DNA from 3 places in the Sphingomonas sp. M1A8_2b genome. Region 2 is predicted to be linked to each of the others. Evidence: predicted binding sites of a transcription regulator. Region 2 holds the regulator's gene; each other region holds the start of a gene.

Region 1 (4,760 bases), on a different contig from region 2:
TGTTCCACCATATCGCGACAATCGCGGCCGACATCGTCGACGCGGATGCCAAGCTGATCGCAGAACGATTGGGCGCGCGGGAAAAGCTCGGCTCGACCGGGTTCGGCGGCGGCGTGGCTATCCCGCACGCCAAGCTCGACGGTCTGACCCAGGTCACCGGCGTGTTCGTGCGGTTGGCACAGGCGGTCGATTTCCAAGCGGTCGACGATCTGCCGGTCGATCTGGTCTTCATGCTGCTGTCCCCCACCGATGCCGGCGCCGTCCATCTGAAGGCACTCGCCCGCGTCTCGCGGCGATTGCGCGACAAGGCGTTCCTCGAGAAGCTGCGCGGCGCCGGCTCGCCGGACGCGCTCTACGCGCTGTTCACCGCCGACGAGGTGCGCGATGCAGCCTGAGCCCGAAACCGCGGGCGCCGTGGCGCATTTTCGTGCGCTGGAATCGCTATACGCCCAGGCGCCGATCAACCGGTTCTTCGAATCCTCGCTCGAAATCCCCGAAGCCGGCGTTGCGCGGATCCATTTCACGATCGACGAACGGCATTATCATGCGGGCGGCGCGGCGCATGGCACGAGCTATTTCAAGATGCTCGACGATGCGGCGTTCTATGCGTCGAACAGCCTCGTCACCGATCGTTTCCTGCTGACCACCGCGTTCAACCTGTTGCTCACGCGGCCATTGAAGGTCGGCCCGGTGATCGCCGAGGGACGCTGGATCAGCGGCAAGCGGCGCGTGTTCGTCGCGGATGCGCGACTGATCGATGCCGATGGCGAGGAAGCGGCGCGCGGCACCGGCACGTTCATGCGCTCGCGGATCGCGCTCGCCGGCCTGCCCGGATATCGCGCGCCGGCATGAGCGGTCGGCTGCCCAGCGGCGTACTCGTCAGCGCGCTCCTGCGCCGCGTCAACGATGCTGGCGGCTTTGGCGCAGTGATGGCGAAAGGCGATGCGCAGGGCGGCGCGATCCTGGTCATCGCGCTCGACAAGAGCGCTCCTGCCCGGCTGCTCGAACGCGGAATCGGACCCGATGGACGGACGGCATTGATCGACTCGACTCCGGCCGAAGACCTTGACGGCTATTGGCAGCGCAGGCGTGCAAGCGACCCGGATCTATGGGTAATCGAGGTGGACATCGCAGCGGCGGAACGGTTCGCCGCTGAAACGATCCTCGACGATTGACTCGAAAGCCCCCCCAATAGAGGGGAATTGCAACATTGATTGGCGTTGTGCTGGGACGGGTGCGATCCGGATCGGTTACGCAGTCGGGGGGATGCCTGGACGATCGGCTTGTACGATCGACTCCACGGTCCAACCGCACTTGAATAAGCTTGAATGACGATTCTGCAGCGGGCCGCAACGATCGCAGCCATGACCTTCTCTCTCGCCGGCCTACTCGGCAACAGCGCACCCGGTCATGCCACCGGTCTCGATAAGCCCGCGGTCAATCTTACCGCTCTCGCCAATCTAAACGCCCTCTCCCCGCAGAATGTTCCGCAGATCGCTCCAGCCGCAACGACCGTTGCTCCTGTCGAGCCCGCCAGCGAGAACCGCGCCGAGGACGGTGCGCAGAATACCGCATCAGCCGAAGCCGCAGAATTCGATACGCTCGCCCAGGCCGTTGCCGCGCAGGATAGCGCCGCCGCCAGCGAAGCGCTCCAGTGTCTCGCCGGTGCGATCTATTTCGAGTCCAAGGGCGAGCCGCTCGCCGGCCAGCTCGCCGTCGCCGAAGTCATCATCAATCGCGCCAAGTCGGGTCGTTTCCCGTCGGACGTCTGCGATGTCGTCAAGCAGCGCGGCCAGTTCAGCTTCGTCCGTGGTGGCCAGATCCCGACCATCACCAACGGTGCGTCGTATCGCACCGCGATCGCAGTCGCCAAGGTCGCCCTTGCCAGCGCCTGGAACAGTCCCGCCGAGAAGGCGCTGTATTTCAACACGCCCGACCGTCGCCCTTCGGTCCGCGCGGTCAAGGTCGCTTCGATCGGCAACCACGTCTTCTATCGCTGAGCTTTAGTGGCCGTTCCCGCGCTGAACGCCGCCCCTCGCCTCCCCACACCCGTTCGCCCTGAGCGAAGTCGAAGGGTGTGCCCCGAACGCTGGTGCTTCGACTTCGCTCAGCACGAACGGGAAGAGGGACGGCGATTTGGCTAGACGTTTTCCCTGAGATCCCAACCACAATCCGTGAATGAGCTTGCCTCGTTCGCGGATTGTTCTATTTCCAGAGCATGCTCGACATGCCGCCGGACTCCTGTATCGACGAACCGGGATCACCCGCCACGCCCTCGGTCTGCGCCGCCGACGTGGCGCGCGGCGTGATCCGGATGCTGCTGCGTCACGACCTCACCGCGATGACCGAAGTGCCGCTCGACGGCGGCCGCAGGGCCGACCTGATGGCGGTCGATGCGCGCGGACAGATCGTCATCGTCGAGATCAAGGTGTCGCGTGCCGATCTGCTCGGTGACGGGAAATGGCCGGATTATCTCGGCCATTGCGACCGCTATTTCTGGGCGGTGCCGGCAGGGTTCGATGTCGGGCCGCTGCACGGGCCTGCGTTCCTGCCCGAGCGCACCGGGATCATCGTCGCCGACCGCTACGACGCGGCGATCGTCCGCGAGGCGCATACCACCCCCCTGCCCGCGCATATCCGCAAACGCGGGACGCTCGCGTTCGCCCGGCGTGCGGCGCGGCGGCTGATCGCGCAGATGGATCCGGACGCGGACGGGTTGGCGTTCTAAGTCCGTCATCCTGACGAAAATCAGGATCCAGAGTAACAGAGCGCTATCCTTCATGGCCCTGGATCCTGACTTTCGTCAGGATGACGGGGTGGGGGCCAAAAGCGCTTTTACGAAGTAGATCGATGGAGGCCCTGGGGAAAAGGCTAGAACTTCGGGCCCGACACCGCCTTTTTCACCTTCTTCGGCGCGTCTTCCAACAGCTTGCTTACGATCGGGTTGCGCCCATCCTGCTTGGCATAGGCGCGCGCCGACATCCCGGCGATGATATCCGCCTGGTCCGGATCGGCGCCCTCGGTCAGCAAAACCCGGATCATCGCCACGTCACGCCGCTGCACCGCACGGATCAGCGGCGTTTCGCCCGCGGAGTTGGCGAGATTCGGGTTCGCCCCCGCCGCGGTCAGGATCGGGATCATCCCAGTCTGCCCGAGCGTCACCGCGAGCAGCAGCGGCGTATTGCCCTTGCCGTCGCGCAGATTGGCGTCCGCGCCCTTCTGGAGCAGGAACCGCAGATACACCTCATCGCCACGCTTGATGACGATATGGAGCGCGCCCTCCCCGCTCGTCACGTCGCGCGTGTTGATGATGTTGCTGCCGGGCTTGCCGAGCATCTCGAGCACGTCGTTGTTCTTCGCGTCGCGCACGGCGGACAGGAACTTGTACCCCTCCGACTGACCCTGCGCGAACGCGGGCGCCGCGATGCAGGCCAGCGCAGGCGTCAGGAGGGTGGTGGCGAGGATCAGGCGAATACGCATCGAGACACTTCCTTGGTTCGTCCTGGATATGGGGCAACGCTTGCGCCGCAGTAGCGAACAGATCAAGGCTGGCGACATCATGACCATGCGTTTCCTCCTCTGCGCCCTCGCCCTGCCCGTCTCGGCGCTGGCGGCGTGCACCGCGTCCCAGCCCGCTGCCAAGCCACCGCTGGAAGGTGCCCGGATCGGCGGCGCCTTCACCTTGACCGACCAAAACGGACAGACCGTCACCGAGCGCAGTTTTGCCGGCAAATACCGGATCATGTATTTCGGCTACACCTTCTGTCCCGATGTGTGTCCGACGGATGTCCAGGCGATCGGCGCCGCGGTGAAAAAGCTCGAGTCGAGCGACCCTTCGCTCGCTGCCAAGATCGTGCCGGTTTTCGTGACGGTGGATCCGGCGCGCGATACGCCCGCGGTGCTCAAGCAGTTCGTCTCCGCGTTCCACCCGCGGATGGTCGGGCTGACCGGCAGCGACGACCAGATCGCGCGGATCAAGACCGAATATGCGGTGTATTCGAGCAAGGGCGACGCCTCGCCGGGTGGCGGCTATCTCGTAAATCACTCTCGCCAAGCCTATCTGATGGACCCGGACGGCAAGCCGATCGCTTTGCTGCCGCAGGAACAAGGGCCCGACGCGGTGGTGACGGAAATCGAGCGCTGGGTGCGATGAGCGCGCGCTTCTGGGAAGATACGCCGATCGAGCAACTCGATCGCGGCCAGTGGGAGGCGTTGTGCGACGGCTGCGGCAAATGCTGCATCCACAAGCTCGAGGACGAGGACACCGGCGAGCTGGTACCGACCAACGTCTCGTGCCGGCTGCTCGACCGGCGCAGCGGGCAATGCTCGGACTACCGCCACCGCCATGCCTATGTCCCCGAGTGCGTGCGGCTGACGACCGGCAACGTCCGCGGGATCGACTGGCTGCCGTCGACCTGCGCCTACCGCTTGCGCGCGGCCGGCGAGCAATTGCCAGACTGGCATTACCTGGTCTGCGGCGACCGCGAGGCGGTCCACCGCGCCAAGCAATCGGTGCGCGGCTGGACGATCAGCGAGGACGAGGCGGGAGACCTCGAATACCACGTGATCGAGCGGGAACTGTGACGCGGTGATAGCCCGGTGATCGAAGGCCTGGAGATCGTTCGTCACCCGCGTGCGCGCCGCGCGCGCCTGACGGTCGATCCTGCGAGTGGCCGGGCGCGGCTCGTCCTGCCCAAACGCGCCGCGCTGAAGCAGGCGCTGGCCTGGGCCGAGGACAAGGCCGGCTGGATCGCCGAACA
Region 2 (4,760 bases):
ATACCCGAGCAACCCTGGAACCAGAACCGCGCCGATCACGGCGGCGATCCGGTCTTTCTTCGGCGGCTGGATAGCGATCATCACGTTGATATGGTGCCCTTTAATCGGCAATAAAGCGCCCGCGACGATGAACAGGCGCTGGCTGGGAATAAAGGCGTCTGCCAGCGACCGTCAGCCAAGGCGGTCTCGCCATCCCCCCGGCATCGAACGCCACCCCGACGAAGGCCGGAGAGGTGCACTGCCGGCATAGCGTAGGAGCCGGGCCGGCTCAGACGTCTCAATCCGCTCTCCCAACCGTCATTCCCGCGGAGGCGGGAACCCAGACTAGCTTGACGATAGAGTCGCGACCCTGAAAAATCCGCGTTGCAGCCTCCACAGGGCGGACATCCGAAAAAGATCCAAACGACCTCCGATCACTTACAGAACCGAGCTGCTCCTCAGTTCGCCGTTCTCCCGCGCAAGCGGGAGCCCAGGGTCAAAGACGATACGCCCCGAGAAGATTCCGGGACCCAGTTGCGAAGCCCCACCCCCACAAGTCTCAGCGAGACGATCCACCGCGATGCGCCACCCGCGGCGAAACCGCAGGATCAGACGCGAAATCTCCTCGAGCGGACTTCCCTCGGCAAACGCTTGCCACAAATTTTTCCATCAGCCCCGAACTGCGAAGCGCGGGCAGATAGGCCGCCGCTTCACAGGAGGCACGGCTGCGGTCGATCCCGTCGCACTGGGCGATACCACCGTCGGCATCGCGGGGCAGCGCGCGATCCAGTCGGTGTCGATCCCGCGCGACCAAGCTTGTCCTGAAGTCGTCCAGCCGCTGAAGCCGGCCGGCGGGGGTGGTCCGAGCGTCATCCAAGCCGGCACAGGCATGGGATCTTTTGGCTGGCGGAAGCGGCTGTTGCCCCGCGCTCAGCAGCAAAGCCATCACGAACAGCATCGGCACCTCCTTCGCAGTCCCGGCATCGTATCACGCACCGACGTGTCCCGAAACGCCCCGCAAGGGAAGAAGCGGCCTGTGCCGATAAGCAAGGACAGGGATTTCAGCAGACGGTGTCGAGCCCTCTCAATGCCACAGTCGGTGACCGTGAATACTCCCGACGTCGCCCGATATCACGCGCCAAACTGCGACCGATAGCCGCACCCCGAACATCGATCTGTCCTACGCGCGCAACCCATGGCAAAGCGGCAGCCATGCCCACCAACCCCCAACTCCCGCCGCTCCGCCCATGCCCAAAGCCGCGCGCGCAACACCGCTCCCAGCGTCTGCACTTTCTGCACTTCACTCGCCAAACCCACGCAAATCCGGGGTTTCCCGCATGACCGATCTTCTCCCCGTCGCCGACGCACAGACCCGCCTGTTCGCCATGGCCCCGCGCGTCGGCCACGAAACCGTGCCGCTTCGCGACGCCGCCGGCCGCTGGGCCGCAGCCGATATCCTCGCCCGCCGCACGCAGCCGGCCGCCGACCTTTCCGCGATGGACGGCTACGCGATCCGCTTCGCCGACCTCCCCGGCCCGTGGACAGTCATCGGCGAGAGCGCCGCGGGCCGTCCCTTCGCCGGCACGGTCGGCCCAGCCGAAGCCACCCGCATCTTCACCGGCGCGGCAATGCCCGAGGGTGCCGACACGGTCATGGTCCAGGAAGAAGCCGAGCGCGACGGAGACACGCTGATCCTCGCCGGCGAAGGACCGCCGACCTTCGGCCGCAACACCCGCCGCAAGGGCCTCGACTTCACCACCGGCAGCCGGCTGATCGCGGTCGGCGATCGCCTCACCCCGGCGCGGATCGCCGTCGCCGCGACCGGTGGCCACGGCAGCCTGACCGTCAACCGCCGCGTCCGCGTCGCGGTGGCCGCGACCGGAGACGAACTCGTCCCCCCCGGCTCGACCGCCGACGGCGTCGCGCTGCCTGAATCGAACGGCGTCATGCTCGCCGCGATGCTCGCCGACCTGCCCGTCGACGTCATCGATCTCGGCATCCTTCCCGACCGGCTCGACGTACTGCGCGACGCCTTCGCCAGCGTCGCGGCCGACCTCCTCGTCACCACCGGCGGCGCCTCGGTCGGCGACCACGACCTCGTCCGGCCGGCGATCGAGGCGGCCGGCGGCGGAATCGATTTCTGGCGGATCGCACTGCGCCCCGGCAAGCCGATGATGGCCGGCCGGATCGGCGAGATGATGGTGCTCGGCCTGCCCGGCAACCCGGTCTCCGCGTTCGTCACCGCGACGCTATTCGTGAAGCCGGTCGTCGCGCACATGGCCGGTGCGCGCGACCCGCTACCGCAGGTCACGCACGCTCTGCTCGGCGAAGACCTGCCCGCCAACAACGCCCGTACCGACTATCTGCGCGCCGAACTCCGCGACGGCCGCGCCTATGCGTCGACGATCCAGGACAGTTCGATGCTGCTCACGCTGGCGCGCTCGACCTGCCTGATCGTCCGCGCGGGCAACGCGCCCGTGGCAAAGGCGGGCGAATCGGCGGAAATCCTTATCATTGGGTGATCTGGCCGCTTGACGGCGTTAATTATGTTCCATAGAAGTTCCTCGTCTGTTCCGGACGGAGAACCGCCATGCTCACGCGCAAGCAGCACGAACTCGTCTGCTTCATCAACGATCGACTCAACGATACCGGCGTCTCGCCGTCGTTCGAGGAGATGAAGGACGCGCTCGACCTCAAGTCGAAGTCGGGCGTCCACCGTCTGATCAGCGCGCTCGAGGAGCGCAATTTCATCCGCCGCCTGCCGAACCGCGCGCGCGCACTCGAGGTGCTGCGGATGCCCGAACGTCCGGAAAAGAAGGCGCCCTCGAAGGCATCGAACGTGAAGTCGGCACCCGTGCCCGCCGCGCCGCAGCCAGCGAACGACGTCATCGAGATCCCGCTGCACGGCCGCATCGCCGCCGGCGTCCCGATCGAAGCATTCGAAGGCAGCACGATGCTAGCCGTCCCCGCTGCTTTGCTCGGTTCCGGCGAACACTATGCGCTCGAAGTCTCCGGTGACTCGATGGTCGAAGCCGGCATCCTCGATGGCGACTACGCGCTGATCCGCCGCACCGAAACCGCCCGCGACGGCGAGATCGTCGTGGCGCTGATCGAGGACAGCGAAGCCACGCTCAAATACTTCCGCCGCGAAGGTGCGATGGTCCGCCTCGACCCGGCAAACCGCGCCTACGACCCGCAACGCTACGCCCCCGCCCAAGTCCGCGTGCAGGGCAAACTCTCCGGCATCTTCCGCCGCTACGACTGAGCCGCCGCCTGCTCTGCGCCGTCGAAAGAATTGGTTCGCGCGGAGACGCGGAGGTGTTTCGATTGGGGAGAACTTGCGGTTTAAAACGACTGCGGAGAGACGACCGGACAGTATTCAACCTGGTCCGGTTCGTCGGCTAAGAAACTGCTCCGCGTGAAATTTATCGGCCGGACAGCGCGCGCGTTGGATGGTGATTTGGATCACGCGAAGGCGCAAAGGCGCGAAGATGTCGCATTTGGGGGAGCGTCTATCCGTCCTAGTACCGACCTCAGCTGATCGTTCATGAAAGGCGTACGGGTCTCCCGAATTACACCTTCTTCGCGCCATTGCGCCTTCGCACTACCATTCTACCTCTGCGAAACCCGGTTGGCTCGAAGGCCCGATGCCGCGTCGTCGAACCGGACATGTCGTGGCGCGAACGAATGCACGGCGCGGTTGAGCAGAGGCGGATCGCGCCACGGATGGCGATCGCCTGCAGTCAGTATCGTGACGACCGTCCCGGTCCCCAGGGTCAGCGCGATTCCACCCGTCCGATGCAGAACGCGTCGATCGAGCTTCAGCCACCGCGGTACGCAGCGCTTCGGCAGACCGCGTTCGCTGACGACGACGTCGGCGCTGCGACAGGCTTCAACGAACTCGGCAATCGGGACCATATAGGCGCTGCGGGTCGCGAGGATCCGCCACATCCGTCCGCGCGCGGCAATATCGGTGACGCAAAGATCACGACTACACCGTGCATCGGGCTGGTCGGCCAGCAGCAGCGGCTCGCCGTCGACCCCGCCATTCTCGGCAAGCGTATCCCGCGTATAATCCCCCGCCCGGTCCCGCAGCATCGAGAGACCCGCGGCGGTCCGGACCGCGACATGCCGGCCATCGCCCGTCACCAAAATATCCGGCGGCGGTGTGGTCAGCGCCCACGCTGCCCCGATCATCAGCGGCACCACGCCCATCCGCCGCAACCTGGTCCGCCACAACGCGATCCAGATCCCCCCGATCGCCATCAGCGCGAATGCCGCGGTCGGCATCGCCGGCAGCGACCGCACCGATCCGGGCGCGCCCGCCACGGTGTGCGCAAGCCAGAGCAGCGCTTCGAGCGATCGCTGGACCAGCCACCAGAGGGGTGCACCGAGGCCCCCCACGTCCAGCAGCAACGCCAGAGCCTCCAGCGGCATGACGACGAACGTCGTCAGCGGGATCGCGATGATATTGGCAAACGCGCCGTACACGCCGGCTCTGTGGAAATGATAGACCGCGATCGGCATGAGCGCGAACTCGACGAGCAGTCCGGTAAGCAGCAGCGACGCCACGCCCCGTGCGAGACGGCGTGCTCGCCCCTCCTCGTGCGGTCCGAAGAACGCGCGGATCACCGGATGTTCGTGCAGCGCCATGATGGCGGTGATCGCCGCGAATGATAGCTGGAAGCTCGGCCCTGCTGCGGATTCGGGCAGGACCAGCATGACGCACGCCGCCCCCGCCGCCACGAGCCGCAAGGTCATCGCCTCGCGCCCCATCGCCA
Region 3 (4,760 bases), on a different contig from region 2:
TCTCTCGTTTCAATGCTTTGGTGACGCGGGAGATCATCTTTGGGTCGTTGCAGGCTGTTCTGTTCGTAGGCAACCGGCTGGTAGCCAATAGCAAGCGCGTTACGTAGGAAGGCGGCATAGATAGAATCGCGGGTATAGAAGCCGGTACTTATCCGTGCAAAGCGATCCTGGGATAGCCGTTCCACGACAGTCGGTTTACCACCATAGGGGGGCTCGTTGTCGAACGTCTCTGCCGCAAGCACTGAATAGCCCAGCGGGCGTAGCGCCTGCGCGACCCGCCAAGCAAACGCGCGATCGCGCGGGTTGCTGTGTGCTTCGTTAAGGATCACGATTCCGGTGTTTCGCGCGCGGCGAACAATCTCCGCGATCGCGTCGCGTCCTACTGAACCGGTTATTGCCTGATCCCACTCAGTATTGGCAGGTCCGGGCGGCCGAGACTTGTCGAGCGTTGCCAGATCAAGCTCATTGGTGACCGCTGAGCTGACCTGTTCCCACATCTGGAACGCGAATTCATCAGTCTTCTTACCGTGCGTATCGAAGGCCGCAGCGGCGAGTTGGTCGGTTGCTTTTAGATAGTGGCCATTGTCGTACGCAGCCATTGCATTGTCTACTGGACCACTGGGCGGGGGCGTTTGTGCTCCAAGCGGCGTAGCAAGAATGATCGCCAGCCCCGTAGCCACTCTCATTCGTCTGTTCCTCATAACCCTTATGCAGAGAATGGATCGGTTTCCAGCGCACGTCTAGTCGGCATCAGTCTATTTCTACCGATCCCTGGACATCGATGTTCAACCCCAGCGCGTTGGTGCTTGCCGGTCCGCCCGCCCCATTCATGATGCAAAGCTTCTAATTTGCATCATGTCTTGGCCGAGCTGGACCATCGTGCTGAACGGATGTCGGCTTTCGGGAGTGGGGGGTGCCTGACCGACCGTCCGGGTATGGGCGTTGAGCGGAACGACCGGTCTTTGGCCAACTATGCTCCCCGGCGGGCCATCACCTGCAGATACGTGTCGAGCACGGTCTGGTTGATCGTGTCCCACAGATAGCCCGCGGCCTTGTCGTGGCCGGCCCAGCCCATCGTCTCGCGCAGGCCGGGTTCGGTGACGATCCGGCCGATCGCATCCGCATAGCCGGCGATGTCGGTCGGCGGCACGAGGAACCCCGTGACGCCGTCGTCGACCAGTCCGACCGCGCCCGACGCGTGTGCCGCGACGACCGGCACGCCTGAGGCCATCGCCTCCAGCGTCACGTTGCCGAACGTCTCGGTGACGCTGGGGTTGAAGAACACGTCCATCGACGCAACCGCGCGGCCGAGATCGTCGCCCGACTGAAAGCCCGCGAACACCGCGCCCGGTACGCGCCCCGCGAACCAGTCGCGCGCGGGGCCTTCGCCGATGACCAGCACCTTATGCCGCACGCCGCGTTGCTCGAGCGCGTGGATTACGTCGGCGAAGACGTCGAGCCCCTTTTCCTTGACCAGTCGCCCGAGAAACCCGACCGCGACGTCGCTATCGGCGATCCCGTGCGCGCGTCGCCAGTCCAGATCGCGGCGGGTCGGCGTGAAGCGGTCGTGGTCGACGCCGCGCGACCAGATCGCGGTCGGCGTCGTCACGCCCCAGTCGCGGACGATCTCGGCCATGCCGCGCCCCGGCACGAGCACCGCGTCGACGCGGTTGTAGAAGCGAGTCAGGATCTTGATCATGATCGGCTCGAAGAACGCCATCCGGTAATAGCGGAAATACGTCTCGAACCGGGTGTGCAGCGATGCGACGGTAGCGAGCCCGTGATGCTGGCCATAAGTGATCGCGCGGTGGCCGAGGAAATCGGGCGCCGAGACGTGGATCAGGTTGGGCGCGAACGCATCGAGATCGCGGCGGATCGCGGCGGGCAGCCCGCGCGCCATCTTGTACTCGCCGCGCCCGGCCGGCAGCGGCAGCGACGGCACCGCGACCAGATCGCCGGTCGGCGGGAAGGCCGGCTTGGCGTTGGTCGGCGAATACACACGCACTTTTGCGCCCTGCGACAGCAAATGCCCGACGAGCAGGTTCAGCGCCTGGTTGGCGCCGTCGCGAACATAATTATAATTGCCGCTGAACAGGGCAATGCGCAGGTCGGTGGCGTCCATCGCCGCGCGGATAACGCCGGGTGCGGTCAAGCGCCACTAAATCCGCAATATAGCTTTACTGCCCGCCATTACTCCCTGCCATTGATGTTCCCGTATCGTTCTCGTACATCGGGCGCATGGCGAAACCCCAGAAGCGTTACGTGTGTCAGGCCTGCGGATCGGTGTCGCACCGCTGGGCGGGGCAATGCGCCGATTGCAACGAGTGGAACACGCTGGTCGAGGAGGCGAACACCGCCGCCACGCCGTTCCATTCTAAGCATAATCTTCAGACCGGCGGGCGGGCGATCCAACTCGTCGGGCTCGACGCCGAGATCAAGCTGCCCGATCGGATGGCCACCGGGATCGCCGAGCTCGATCGTGCGCTGGGCGGCGGCTTCGTCGAGGGCTCGGCGACGCTGATCGGTGGTGATCCGGGCATCGGCAAGTCGACGCTGTTGTTGCAGGCGGCGGCGAAGATGGCGCTGGCGGGGCAGTCGGTCGCGTACGTCTCGGGCGAGGAAGCGGCGGACCAGGTGCGGCTGCGCGCGCGGCGGCTGGGGCTCGGCAACGCGCCGGTGCAACTGGCGGCGGCGACCTCGACGCGCGACATCCTGACGACGTTGCAGACCAGGCCGCCGGCGATGCTGGTGATCGATTCGATCCAGACGATGCACTCCGACCTGATCGAGGGTGCGCCGGGGACGGTCAGCCAGGTGCGCGCGTCGGCGCAGGAGTTGATCCGCTTCGCCAAGGAGCGCGGCACGGCGGTGGTGCTGGTCGGCCATGTGACGAAGGACGGCTCGATCGCGGGCCCGCGCGTGCTCGAGCACATGGTCGACACGGTGCTATCGTTCGAGGGCGAGCGCAGCCACCAGTATCGTATCCTTCGCGCGATCAAGAACCGCTTCGGCGGGACTGACGAGATCGGCGTGTTCTCGATGCAGACCGAGGGGTTGGCTGAGGTCGGCAACCCGTCGTCGCTGTTCCTCACGCACCGTGACGATGCGATGACGGGAGCGACGGTGTTCCCGGCGCTGGAGGGGACGCGGCCGGTGCTGGTCGAGATTCAAGCGCTGACGGTCCGCTTGGCGTCGGGCGCAACACCAAGGCGCGCGGTGGTCGGCTGGGATTCGGGGCGGCTCGCGATGATCCTTGCAGTGCTGGAAGCGCGGTGCGGGCTGAGCTTCTCGAACGCCGAAGTCTATCTCAACATCGCCGGCGGTTACCGCGTGCAGGATCCGGCGGCAGATCTCGCGGTGGCTGCGGCGCTGATTTCGGCGATGTCGGAGCGGCCCGTGCCGGTCGACGCGGTCGCATTCGGCGAGGTCGCGCTGTCGGGCGAAATCCGCCCGGTCGCGCATGGGCCGCTGCGATTGAAGGAAGCGAGCAAGCTCGGCTTCGAACGTGCGCTGGTGCCGGCTTCGATGACGGGGGAGAAGAGTGGGATGAAGCTGTCGGGCTTCAAGACGCTGGCGTCGTTCGTGGATCACATGATGGGGCGGGGGTAGGCGCCCAAAACCTTGTTCTGCCGCGAAGGCGGGGACCCAGACTGGGCTCCCCCCTTCGCGGCAGAACAGGGCAGCGTTAGTGACGGTGTTGGGTCAGACGTACCTTTCCGACGGAGATAGCTCTGGTTCGTTGTCAACGTCCCGAATGGTCTCCTCCCCGGCGGAGGCCGGGGCCCAAGTGGGAAACGCTGCTGGCGACCGCTGCGCTTCGTATCACGACCTCTCCAATTGGGCCCCGGCCTCCGCCGGGGTGGGGTGGTGAGGGCCTTTGTCGGTCATCGGTCGATCGAGCCGCACACGACGTCATCATGGCGGGCAGGTTCGGCCAATCGGCGAACGCATGGCCTCTCGCGACAGCCATGCTATGGCCGCCGCCATGGCAAACACCAAAAGCAATACCGGCACCGTCGAGGTCGACGGCACCCGATACGACTGGAACCTGGAGCGCGAGCCGCAACACACGGATGCCGAAGGCTGGAAGGGCATGACGATCTCGCTGTTGCAGGACGATGCGCAGCGCGAAGCCCTGCTCGAATTCCCCGCGCCCAAACGCCTGTTGAAGGGGTTGCCGCGCGGGCGGCTGCAGATCGACGACGCGACGATCGCGCGCGGCGTGCGGGCGGCGTTGGCCGCGGGATGGGAGCCGATGTCGCGCGGCAAGCCGATGGTCTTCACGGTAGATTCCGAAGGGAATTGAACCGTGGATCGGCGTGACACCCCGACCCCGACGGACGCGCGCACGCGGATGCAACCCCACGCCGACGTGGAAACGACGTTGCTGGGCCCGATCCTGCCCGATCGAGAGTGCGGCGATTGCACCGCGTGCTGCACCGAACTGACGGTGAACACGCCCGAGTTCGCCAAACCCGCGGGAACGCCGTGCATCCACCTGTCTGAACGGGGGTGCGGTATCCACGCCGTCCGCCCCCGGATCTGCCGGACGTGGTTCTGCGCGTGGCGACGTGTCGCGAGCCTGCCCGACGAAGCGCGGCCCGACCGGTCCGGACTTCTCGTGTCGCTCAATTTCGTCGACAGGCCGCAGAACTGCCTTGAAGGCGTCTCGATCCATGTGCGCATGCTCAGCGGCAGCGACGCAATCGGCAACGGAATGGCGGCCACCGTGTTGGACGCTGTGTGCGACAAGCTCGTCC

Evidence for each region. Region 2 encodes LexA, which represses DNA repair genes until DNA is damaged. Its sites were predicted from a motif close to GTTCCNCNCTTGTTCT; they were not measured.
Region 1: the regulator LexA is predicted to act here: its motif matches at 2,192-2,207, upstream of ACLBWL_RS01205 (MmcB family DNA repair protein).
Region 3: the regulator LexA is predicted to act here: its motif matches at 2,209-2,224, upstream of radA (DNA repair protein RadA).

What each region holds. Positions count from the first base shown of each region.
Region 1 is NZ_JBKFAH010000001.1:224,662-229,421, reverse strand. Features, by position in the region: gene ACLBWL_RS01225 (PTS sugar transporter subunit IIA) at 1-395, shown strand, start outside; gene ACLBWL_RS01220 (PaaI family thioesterase) at 385-852, shown strand; gene ACLBWL_RS01215 (DUF1491 family protein) at 849-1,175, shown strand; gene ACLBWL_RS01210 (cell wall hydrolase) at 1,365-2,000, shown strand; gene ACLBWL_RS01205 (MmcB family DNA repair protein) at 2,219-2,728, shown strand; gene ACLBWL_RS01200 (ankyrin repeat domain-containing protein) at 2,872-3,480, opposite strand; gene ACLBWL_RS01195 (SCO family protein) at 3,560-4,153, shown strand; gene ACLBWL_RS01190 (YcgN family cysteine cluster protein) at 4,150-4,584, shown strand; gene ACLBWL_RS01185 (M48 family metallopeptidase) at 4,600-4,760, shown strand, end outside.
Region 2 is NZ_JBKFAH010000002.1:389,941-394,700, reverse strand. Features, by position in the region: gene ACLBWL_RS10230 (energy transducer TonB) at 1-81, opposite strand, end outside; gene ACLBWL_RS10225 (hypothetical protein) at 539-937, opposite strand; gene ACLBWL_RS10220 (molybdopterin molybdotransferase MoeA) at 1,317-2,501, shown strand; gene lexA (transcriptional repressor LexA) at 2,570-3,244, shown strand; gene ACLBWL_RS10210 (ComEC/Rec2 family competence protein) at 3,592-4,760, opposite strand, start outside.
Region 3 is NZ_JBKFAH010000001.1:1,501,640-1,506,399, forward strand. Features, by position in the region: gene ACLBWL_RS07000 (hypothetical protein) at 1-599, opposite strand, end outside; gene ACLBWL_RS07005 (glycosyltransferase family 4 protein) at 971-2,122, opposite strand; gene radA (DNA repair protein RadA) at 2,239-3,609, shown strand; gene ACLBWL_RS07015 (hypothetical protein) at 3,974-4,306, shown strand; gene ACLBWL_RS07020 (YkgJ family cysteine cluster protein) at 4,355-4,760, shown strand, end outside.